Linked DNA regions of Teredinibacter turnerae T7901. The protein of the gene in region 1 interacts with the protein of each later gene in a pairwise test. Links are inferred from orthologs where the notes say so. Each region holds a gene or a part of one and is shown on either strand. Other genes may lie near its edges.

Region 1 (2,699 bases):
GCTATGTTCCTAATTGGTGCAAATGATGAGTGCACCAAATTGGAATATGCACTCATATTGTGCTTTCGGCATCTAAAATCACTTGTTTTGTCTTTAAAAAATGAGCTAACTCCTTGTTATAAATAGAGAAACCAAAGTTGGCGCAGTTAGTGCTAAAACCATGCAGGCTCGTCGGACTGGTGATCGACCAAGCTCAAAAAAAAGACTTAAAAAGTAAAATTTGGAGGAAACACATGAAATTTTCTAAAAAGATCCTGGCAGGTGCTGTTGCAGCTTCTTTGGCAGTGAGCGCGTTCGCTCCTATGGCGAACGCTGAAATTTCTGCGTCTGCTGGGGTTGCCAGTACTTACTTGTGGCGTGGTCTTGACCTGGGTTCAGGTACGCCTGCGGTATCTGGCGATCTGTCATACAGTGCTGGCGGTTTCTACACCACTCTGTGGGGTTCATCAGGTGACACTGGCGCTGGTACGGAGTGGGATCTGGGTGCTGGCTATGGCGGTTCTGCTGGTATGTTCTCTTACGACGTTAGCGTATGGAACTACATGTACCCGAACGGCGGTACCATGGAAGATCAGTACGGCGACCTGACTGAAGTTATAGTCGCTTTGGGCTTGGGCCCTGTGTCTTTCTCCTGGTACGAAAATATTGCAACAGAAGGTGGTGACGAATCATACCGTTATTTCACTCTGGGTTACGCAACCGGGCCTTTCTCATTCATGATTGGTTCACACACTGGTGACGATAGCACTGAGTTTACCCACCTGGATATTTCCTACGCGTACAACGATAACTTGAGCTTCACCTTTAGCCAGGTTGTGGATCAAGACGAGGTTCTTCTTGCTGATGGTGATGGTGTGAAAGGTAAATCCATCGATGACGACCTGAAGTTCGTTGTTTCCTACAGCTTGCCTATCGAGTAAGTTTTGTTGGCCCGGTTGTTAGCGTGTTAACGGCCGGGCAAGCATATCTATCAAGCAGCGCCGACGCTGCATAAACCATTAGAGGAGCAGTCCAATGAAATTAATTACTGCCGTCATCAAGCCTTTTAAGCTGGACGCTGTTCGTGAGGCTTTATCAGAAATCGGTGTGCAAGGTATCACCGTGACCGAAGTGAAAGGTTTTGGTCGCCAGAAAGGCCACACTGAACTGTATCGCGGCGCAGAATACGTTGTTGATTTTCTGCCTAAAACCAAACTGGAAGTAGCAGTAGCCGACGACCAACTGGACTCTGTTGTTGAAGCTATCAGTAAAGCAGCTCACAGCGGAAAAATTGGCGATGGTAAAATCTTTGTATCCAGCCTCGACCAAGTTGTGCGCATCCGTACCGGTGAATCCGGTGAAGAAGCACTGTAACTCATAATTAGAAAAGAGATTAAAATTTCCGGAGATCTGGTATGGAAAATGTTCTTTATGAAATGCAGTACGCCATGGACACCTTTTATTTTTTGGTGTGTGGCGCGCTGGTAATGTGGATGGCTGCGGGTTTTGCGATGTTGGAATCCGGGCTTGTTCGCGCTAAAAATACAACAGAAATTCTTACAAAAAACGTCGCGCTTTTCGCTATCGCTTGCACCATGTACCTGATCTGCGGGTACGACTTTATGTACGGTGGTGGCTGGTTCTTAAGCGGTGTTACTACCGTTGCTGGTATGGACGACGCAGCTGTTGCTGGTGTTGTTAAAGGTGTTGCGGACTTTAATGCTGGCGTTGAAGATGCTGGCTTGCAATACTCTGGTGCTTCCGACTTCTTTTTCCAGGTAGTGTTTGTTGCTACTGCAATGTCTATTGTTTCCGGTGCCGTTGCTGAGCGTATGAAGCTCTGGGCATTCCTGGTATTCGCTGTTTTCATGACTGGCGTTATCTACCCGCTGGAAGGTGGCTGGACTTGGGGTGGCAATTCGGTATTTGGCCTGTACGAACTGAGCTATTCTGACTATGCAGGTTCCGGTATTGTTCACTTGGCCGGTGCCGCTGCTGCGCTTGCTGGTGTATTGGTACTTGGCCCACGCAAAGGCAAATACGGCCCTAACGGTGAAGTAAACGCGATTCCTGGTGCTAACCTGCCTCTGGCTGCGCTGGGTATGTTCATCCTCTGGATGGGATGGTTCGGCTTCAACGGTGGTTCCACGCTGCAATTGTCTGGCGTTGGCGTCGCTAACGAAGTGGCTAACGTGTTTGTTAATACCAATGCTGCTGCTTGTGGTGGTTTGATTGCTGCGCTCATCGTAGCTCGCATCATCTTCGGCAAAGCTGATCTGACTATGGCAATCAACGGCGCGTTGGCTGGCCTGGTTGCTATCACTGCAGAGCCTGCTGATCCCACTGCGCTGATGTCTACAATTATCGGTGCCGTAGGTGGTGTGCTGGTTGTCTTCGCTATCCTGTTCCTCGACAAACTGAAAATCGATGACCCCGTAGGTGCGATTTCTGTTCACGGTGTTGTTGGTATCTGGGGTATTTTCGCGGTGCTGATTTCTGACTCTGACGCCACCTTCGTTGGTCAGTTGGTGGGCATGTTAACCATCTTTGTATGGGTATTTGTTGCCAGCCTGGTTGTTTGGATCGCTATCAAAGCAATCATGGGCGTTCGTGTCAGCGAAGAGGAAGAATTCGACGGTGTCGACCTGTCCGAATGTGGTATGGAAGCTTACCCAGAGTTTTCGGGTACTTCAAAGTAAGTTCTTAATTCATCAGGTTGC
Region 2 (2,927 bases), 280 kb from region 1 along the record:
TTGGCGGCTTTGCGCAAAAAGTGATGTGCGAGCTTGGGGATATCTTCGCGGCGGTTGGAAAGCTTCGGCAAGTGGATGCGAATAACATTTAAGCGGTGGAACAAATCTTCCCGAAAGCGATTATCTTCCACCAGATGTTCCAGGTTCTGGTGGGTTGCTGCAATAATTCGCACGTCAACTTTAATTGCTGTGTGGCCGCCCACGCGATAGAACTCGCCGTCGGCAAGCACGCGCAACAAGCGCGTTTGGGTTTCGGCGGGCATATCGCCGATTTCATCCAAAAACAGGGTGCCGCCATCCGCTTGTTGGAAGCGGCCTTGACGTTGCGCACCTGCGCCGGTGAATGCACCTTTCTCGTGGCCAAACAATTCAGACTCGATCAGGTCGCGGGGTATCGCGGCCATGTTCAGTGCGATGAATGGCCCTTCTTTGCGTGGGCTGTGGCGATGCAGCGCGCGGGCGACCAGTTCTTTACCGGTGCCGGACTCGCCGTTGATTAACACGGTAATGTTAGATTGCGAGAGACGGCCGATAGCGCGAAACACTTCTTGCATGGCCGGCGCTTCGCCAATAATTTCGGTTTCCAGCTCGGGTTCCGGCGGGGCAATGTCCTGCTGTTGCTCTGAGGCATGGGCGAGCGCACGCTGAGTAACAGCGACTGCTTCGTCCACATCGAATGGTTTGGGCAGGTATTCAAATGCGCCACCCTGGTAAGCCGATACCGCGCTGTCCAAATCGGAATGCGCCGTCATAATAATTATCGGCAGGCTGGGGTGCTCGGTGTGCAGGTTGGAAAGCAGGGTCAGGCCATCGGTACCTGGCATGCGCACATCGGAGATAATGGCGTCCGGTTGGGTTTTATCAATGTGCAGCAGCGCTTTGTCGCCGCTCTCGAAGCTTTGGGTGGTAATCCCGGATTGTTGCAGGGCTTTTTCCAGCACCCAGCGAATCGACCTGTCGTCGTCAATAATCCATACCAGATTAGGTTTATGCATTTTCGGTATCCAGCGGTAGGTAGATGGTGAACTCGGTTTTGCCTTTACGGCTCGCGCACTCAATAATCCCCTTGTGCAAATTGACCAGGTTCTGCGCAATGGCCAAGCCCAGGCCGCTGCCATTAGCGCGGCCGGTAATCATGGGGAAAAAAATGTCTTCAATGAGCTCGGGTGGAATTCCTGGGCCATTGTCGGTAATGCTGATTTTCACCACCAAGGGGTGGTGCGTTCGGCCGATGGTGTAACGTCGCTGAACCCGGGTGCGAAACGCAATCTGTGGGTTGGCGGTACCGTTTTCCAGCAGCGACTGCATGGCATTGCGGCCAATGTTGAGCACAGCCTGAATCAGTTGAGCGCGGTCTGCGGTGAGTGGCGGAATACTGGGGTCATAATCGCGTTTGATGGTGATCTGGCTGCCAACCTCGGCTTTTATCACTGAGTGCACGTGTTCGAGCACTTCGTGAATATTGGTTGGTTTGCGTTCACTCGATTTGTGAGGGCCGAGCATACGGTCTACGAGATTGCGCAGGCGATCGGTCTCGTCAATGATGATCCGGGTGTATTCTTCAAGTTCTTCATGGTGCAGCTCGCGCGCCAGTAATTGCGCAGCGCCACGTATGCCACCCAGCGGGTTCTTGATTTCGTGGGCCATGCCGCGGATCAAGTTACGGGTGGTTTCCTGAGAGGCGAGCATGGCCTCTTCGCGGCTGATTTTGAGCAGGCGGTCGAGTGGCTGAAACTCGATAACCATATGATTCATTTCGTGACTCGGGATCACCGAGTAGTCGACCATAATGGTTTGGTTGTTGTGCAGCTTCCAACTGGCCTTACGCTTGGTAAAGTTGCGGTTGTTTCTCAGGGCTTCTTCGAGTGACATGGGGGTGCCATCGCTGGCGGAAAAGCAGGCATGAATGGAGCGACCAGACATCTTCTCGCCGCTGACTCCCAGGTTCATTTCTGCTGACGCATTCATATGCACGACTGTCAGATTGTGGTCCACCAGGATAATTGCAGTTAGCAGGCTATCCAGAATGTTTTGGTAACTATTTGAATTCACTCTAAGTCCTGTGGGCGGCCTCTAGGGTGAGCCACCTTTTAGTAGTAGCCTGGAATGCAATAAGCAAACCAGAATGCCAGCCGTGGCAGGGGCTGGCGGTGCATAGGGAGTGGGATGTTAACCAGGTAACAATCCATTAGAAGCATTTTTGAACAATACTTGGGAAAACCCCGAAAAGGTCCGTTGTTGGGCCCAATCGAAGGGGCTAAAACAGGAATGCACCCGAATGGCTCGCGTATGCATTGCGGGTTTCTTTGGTGCGTTCATGCGCCCCTAACGAAAGCGTATCTCAGAATTAGGGGCAATTATAGAGCGAAAATCTCGATATGCGCTGTAATGGTGCTATTTTTTGCGTTAATTTGGTGTGTATCAGCTGTGACCAGCGGGCCGAATAACAAAGATGGTTCTCTCCTCGGTCCGTTCAATGACATTCCCTGCACCATCGACGACAGCGGCCGAGACGCTCCGACGGCCTTGCAAGGCTTTGCTGAGGGCGATGCTGACGTTGTTTGAATCGGTGGTTTCCTGCACTTTTCCGTCGATATACACCTCAAATCGCAAACCTGGTTCGAGCTTGCGCTGGGTCAGCATCACGACGGTGAGTGCTTTTTCCGCGGGGCCGAAGCGCTGTTCAGATTTCGGAGTCACCAGGCGCAGACCGTAGCCACTGGCCTGCTTCGGAGGGCTGGTTGTTGCGTCTGGTTCAGGGCTTGGCGATGGCGCTGGCGACACCAGCGGTGGGCTGGGCGCGGGTGCGGGAGTTATCGCCGGGGTCGTATTGAGCGGCTTAAGCTCCAGTTTCTCGGCTGTTGCGTTGGTCGGGGGTTCGTCGGAGTAAGTGACGTTACCGTACTGATCGACAGATTTGTAGATTG
Region 3 (3,338 bases), 3.6 Mb from region 1 along the record:
AGGCCGAGCGTCACCGGGTAATTTGCGATGGTCGCCAACTGGTTAGAAAGCGCATCCAGAGCAAACTGCGGTGCCGGGTGCTTGGGCTCACCAATTGAAAGAGCGATGTGTTCGAGTTCAGCGGGCGGCTGTGCACCGGCTTTAAGCTGGCGCAGTTTTTCAAACGGGTAAGGCTGTAGCAGATCGAGATTGGGGTTCATGATAAATTCTCGGCAGCGGATCAGGACGCAAGATCCTGCTCGACACGTTTGTCCAGGCGAAAACAGATGTCATCCTGCAGGGCACGGCACAGGCGTGGATCACCAAGTGGTTGGTTGTCCGCGTCGGTGATAAAGAATACATCCTCCACTCGTTCGCCGAGCGTTGAAATCTTGGCGTTTTGTAGCTGGACATCGTGCTCCATAAACACTTGGCCGATGGTTGCAAGCAGGCCTGGTCTGTCCGGGCTGATGACCTCGAGCACCGTGTTACCACTCACAATATCGTTGCTGATGCTGGTACGGGTAGGCACAGAAAACTGCTTTAGCACGCGCGGCGTGCGACGTCGAACCACTTCGTTGTAGTCGCCTAACAGTAAAAGTTCTTCGCCGATGGCTCGGGAAATCTTCAGGTATTTAGAGGAATTGTCACCGAGAGGCTGATCGTTGTCGTTCAGCACGTAGAAGGTATCGACGGTGTAGCCATCGTTGGTACTGTACAGCCGCGCATCCTGAATGTTCAGTTGCAGGGATGTCAGCACGCTGGCGACAGCAGGGAATACGTGGCGCTCATCGCGAGTGCGTATAAAAATCTGAGTTGCGCCTTCAAATTCGAGGTTGGTGGTTTCGCGGATGAGAATCAGCGGGCTTTCGCCCTGGTGCTGAATCATCGCCTCTGTTTGCCAGGCAATATCGGTATGGGACTCCCGGATGAAATACTCATCGCCCATTTGATCCCAGAGTTTGCGCGCGATCTGCTCGCAGATGCCTTTATCGGCCAGCCGCGCGGCGGCCAGCTGCTGAGTTTCTTCGATGTGCTCTTGCTTATCGATATGGTTTTCGAGACCACGACGCAGCGCGCGCTTGGTTTCCATATACAGTTGTCGCATGAGGCTGGCGCGCCAGGTATTCCAGATATCAGGGCTGGTGCCACACATGTCGGCGACGGTTAAGGCGTAAAGATAGTCCAGGTGGCGCTGGTCCCCAACTTCCAGTGCGAAATCACGAATCACTTCCGGGTCGGAAATGTCCTTCTTTTGGGAAACGTAGGACATTAACAGGTGCTTCTCTACCAGCCACACCACCAGGCGTGTGTCCTTGCCGCGCAATTGGTGATCTTCGCAGAAGGTTTCCGCATCGCGAGCGCCCAATGTCGAATGGTCGCCGCCACGGCCTTTGCCGATGTCGTGAAACAGTGCGGCTATGTAGAGCAAATGCAGATGCTGGCGCCGCTTCATTATGTGATGGGCAATGGGAAACTTCTGCTTTGCCTCTTCGTGACGAAATTTGCGCACGTTTTTTATAACCATCAAAGTGTGTGCATCCACGGTGTAGCGGTGGAATAGGTCGTGCTGCATTTGGCCAATGATATTGCCGAATACCGGCAGGTACCGGCCGAGGATGCCGTAGCGGCGCATTCTCTCAAGTTGCGCAACCAGACCGACCTTTAACTGAAATAGCTCGATGAACATCGCACGAATATGTGGATCGCGGCGAAACTTCGCATTCACCAGCCAGCGTTTCTCGCGGATCAAGCGAATTGTCGGCGAGCGCACACCGGCGATGCTGGGGTTGTTCCCCATGATCACAAAAATTTCCATGAGCGCGCAGGGCGATTCGTCAAACACGCTCTCACGGGTAACTTCAATCAGGTTGTCGTGCAACTGAAACCGGTCGTTGATGGGGGTGATTTTGTGCTTGCGTCTTTTGGTGTGAATAACTTCGTCGAGATAGTTCACCAATACGTCGTTGAGTTCGCGCAGTGCCAGCACCACGCGATAGTACTCGTGCATGAATTTCTCGACGGCGAGGCCTTTGTCGTCATCCTTATAGCCAAAGAGTTTGGCTAATTCGCGCTGGTACTCAAAGGTCAGACGCTCTTCTGCGCGATTGGCAATCAAGTGGATGCCGTAGCGCACCTTCCAGAGAAAGGCTTCCCCACTGCGCAATGCGCCATACTCTTCCTCAGTAAAGAAATCTGCACCTGCGAGGCGAGTAATGTCGGGCACATTAAAATAGCGTTTGGCCACCCAGTTGATAGTCTGAATATCGCGCAGGCCACCTGGGGCGTTTTTAACATTGGGCTCGAGGTTATATTCAACGTTGTCGTATTTCAGATGGCGCTGTTCCTGCTCTTCCACTTTGGCGTCAAAGAATTTGTTGGCCGGCCACATATGTTCTGGCCCGGTGAGCAGCTGCAATTTATCGCGGAGTTTATCGTTGCCAGCCAGTCGACGAGCTTCGAGTAAATTAGTGACAACTGTGATGTCGCCTTTGGCAATCTTGATGCATTCCTTCAGGGTTCGAACGCTACTGCCAATTTCCAGCCCTATGTCCCAAAGGAAGGTGACGAACAGTTGAAGATTGTCGTTATATTTTTTTTGAGCTTTGTCGTCGAGCAAAATCAAAATGTCGATATCTGACTTGGGGTGCAGCTCTTTGCGGCCGTAGCCGCCGACGGCGATCAGGGCGACGTCGTCGTCCCAGGCGTATTGATGCCAGGCATAGTGTAGGAGTAGATCGACAAAAGTCGCCCGCTCCTGCACCAGTCTGTGGATATCATCGCCTTCGTGAAAGCGACTTTCGAAATGGCTGTCGATCCCGGCTATGGCACTTTTGAACACCTTAATCGCCGGGTGCTTTTTGAGGTCTTCCCGAAACTTGCTCTGGTTAAAGAAGATCGGCTGACAGTGGTAAAGCGGAAATTTTGGTGCTTGTTCGACAGACACAGCGTGGGTCATTAAAAGCTTTCCTCGTTACGGGCGGTCAATACTTCAACTCCATCCTTGGTAACGGCGAGTGTGTGTTCCCATTGCGCTGACAGGCGGCCGTCGCGTGTTTCTACAGTCCAGCCGTCGCCTTTCAATTTGGTGTGGTGTTTACCGGCGTTGATCATGGGTTCGATTGTGAAGGTCATTCCTTCCACCAATTCCATACCTTTACCTGCAACGCCGTAGTGCAATACTTGAGGTTCTTCGTGAAAGACTTTGCCAATGCCGTGGCCACAGTATTCACGCACCACCGAATAGTGATTCTTCTCCGCGTACTGCTGGATGACTGCTCCTATGTCTCCCAGGCGCGCACCCGGTTTGACTTGTTCAATTCCCAGGTAGAGGCATTCCTGAGTGATTTTACACAGGC

Evidence for each region.
Region 2: the proteins of glnK (region 1) and glnL interact in binary tests that used the Escherichia coli proteins (3 or more experiments, as listed by UniProt). The link is inferred for Teredinibacter turnerae T7901 from one-to-one orthologs.
Region 3: the proteins of glnK (region 1) and TERTU_RS04425 interact in binary tests that used the Escherichia coli proteins (3 or more experiments, as listed by UniProt). The link is inferred for Teredinibacter turnerae T7901 from one-to-one orthologs.

What each region holds. Positions count from the first base shown.
Region 1 is NC_012997.1:4,620,418-4,623,116, reverse strand. Bases 5-2,683 are described here. They hold glnK (P-II family nitrogen regulator), read left to right. Parts: upstream 5-1,014; coding sequence 1,015-1,353; downstream 1,354-2,683. Other genes in these bases: TERTU_RS18550 (ammonium transporter), read left to right, coding at 1,395-2,678; TERTU_RS18560 (TorF family putative porin), read left to right, coding at 234-920. UniProt on the Escherichia coli protein: Involved in the regulation of nitrogen metabolism. Regulates the activity of its targets by protein-protein interaction in response to the nitrogen status of the cell.
Region 2 is NC_012997.1:4,896,883-4,899,809, reverse strand. What follows is about bases 21-2,927. They hold glnL (nitrogen regulation protein NR(II)), read right to left. Parts: upstream 2,053-2,927; coding sequence 988-2,052; downstream 21-987. Other genes in these bases: TERTU_RS19630 (DUF4124 domain-containing protein), read right to left, coding at 2,422-2,927; glnG (nitrogen regulation protein NR(I)), read right to left, coding at 21-995. Also shown: more of glnG, read right to left, coding at 1-20.
Region 3 is NC_012997.1:1,043,255-1,046,592, forward strand. The notes cover bases 21-3,338. They hold TERTU_RS04425 ([protein-PII] uridylyltransferase), read right to left. Parts: upstream 2,939-3,338; coding sequence 221-2,938; downstream 21-220. Other genes in these bases: dapC (succinyldiaminopimelate transaminase), read right to left, coding at 21-200; map (type I methionyl aminopeptidase), read right to left, coding at 2,938-3,338. Outside these bases: more of dapC, read right to left, coding at 1-20.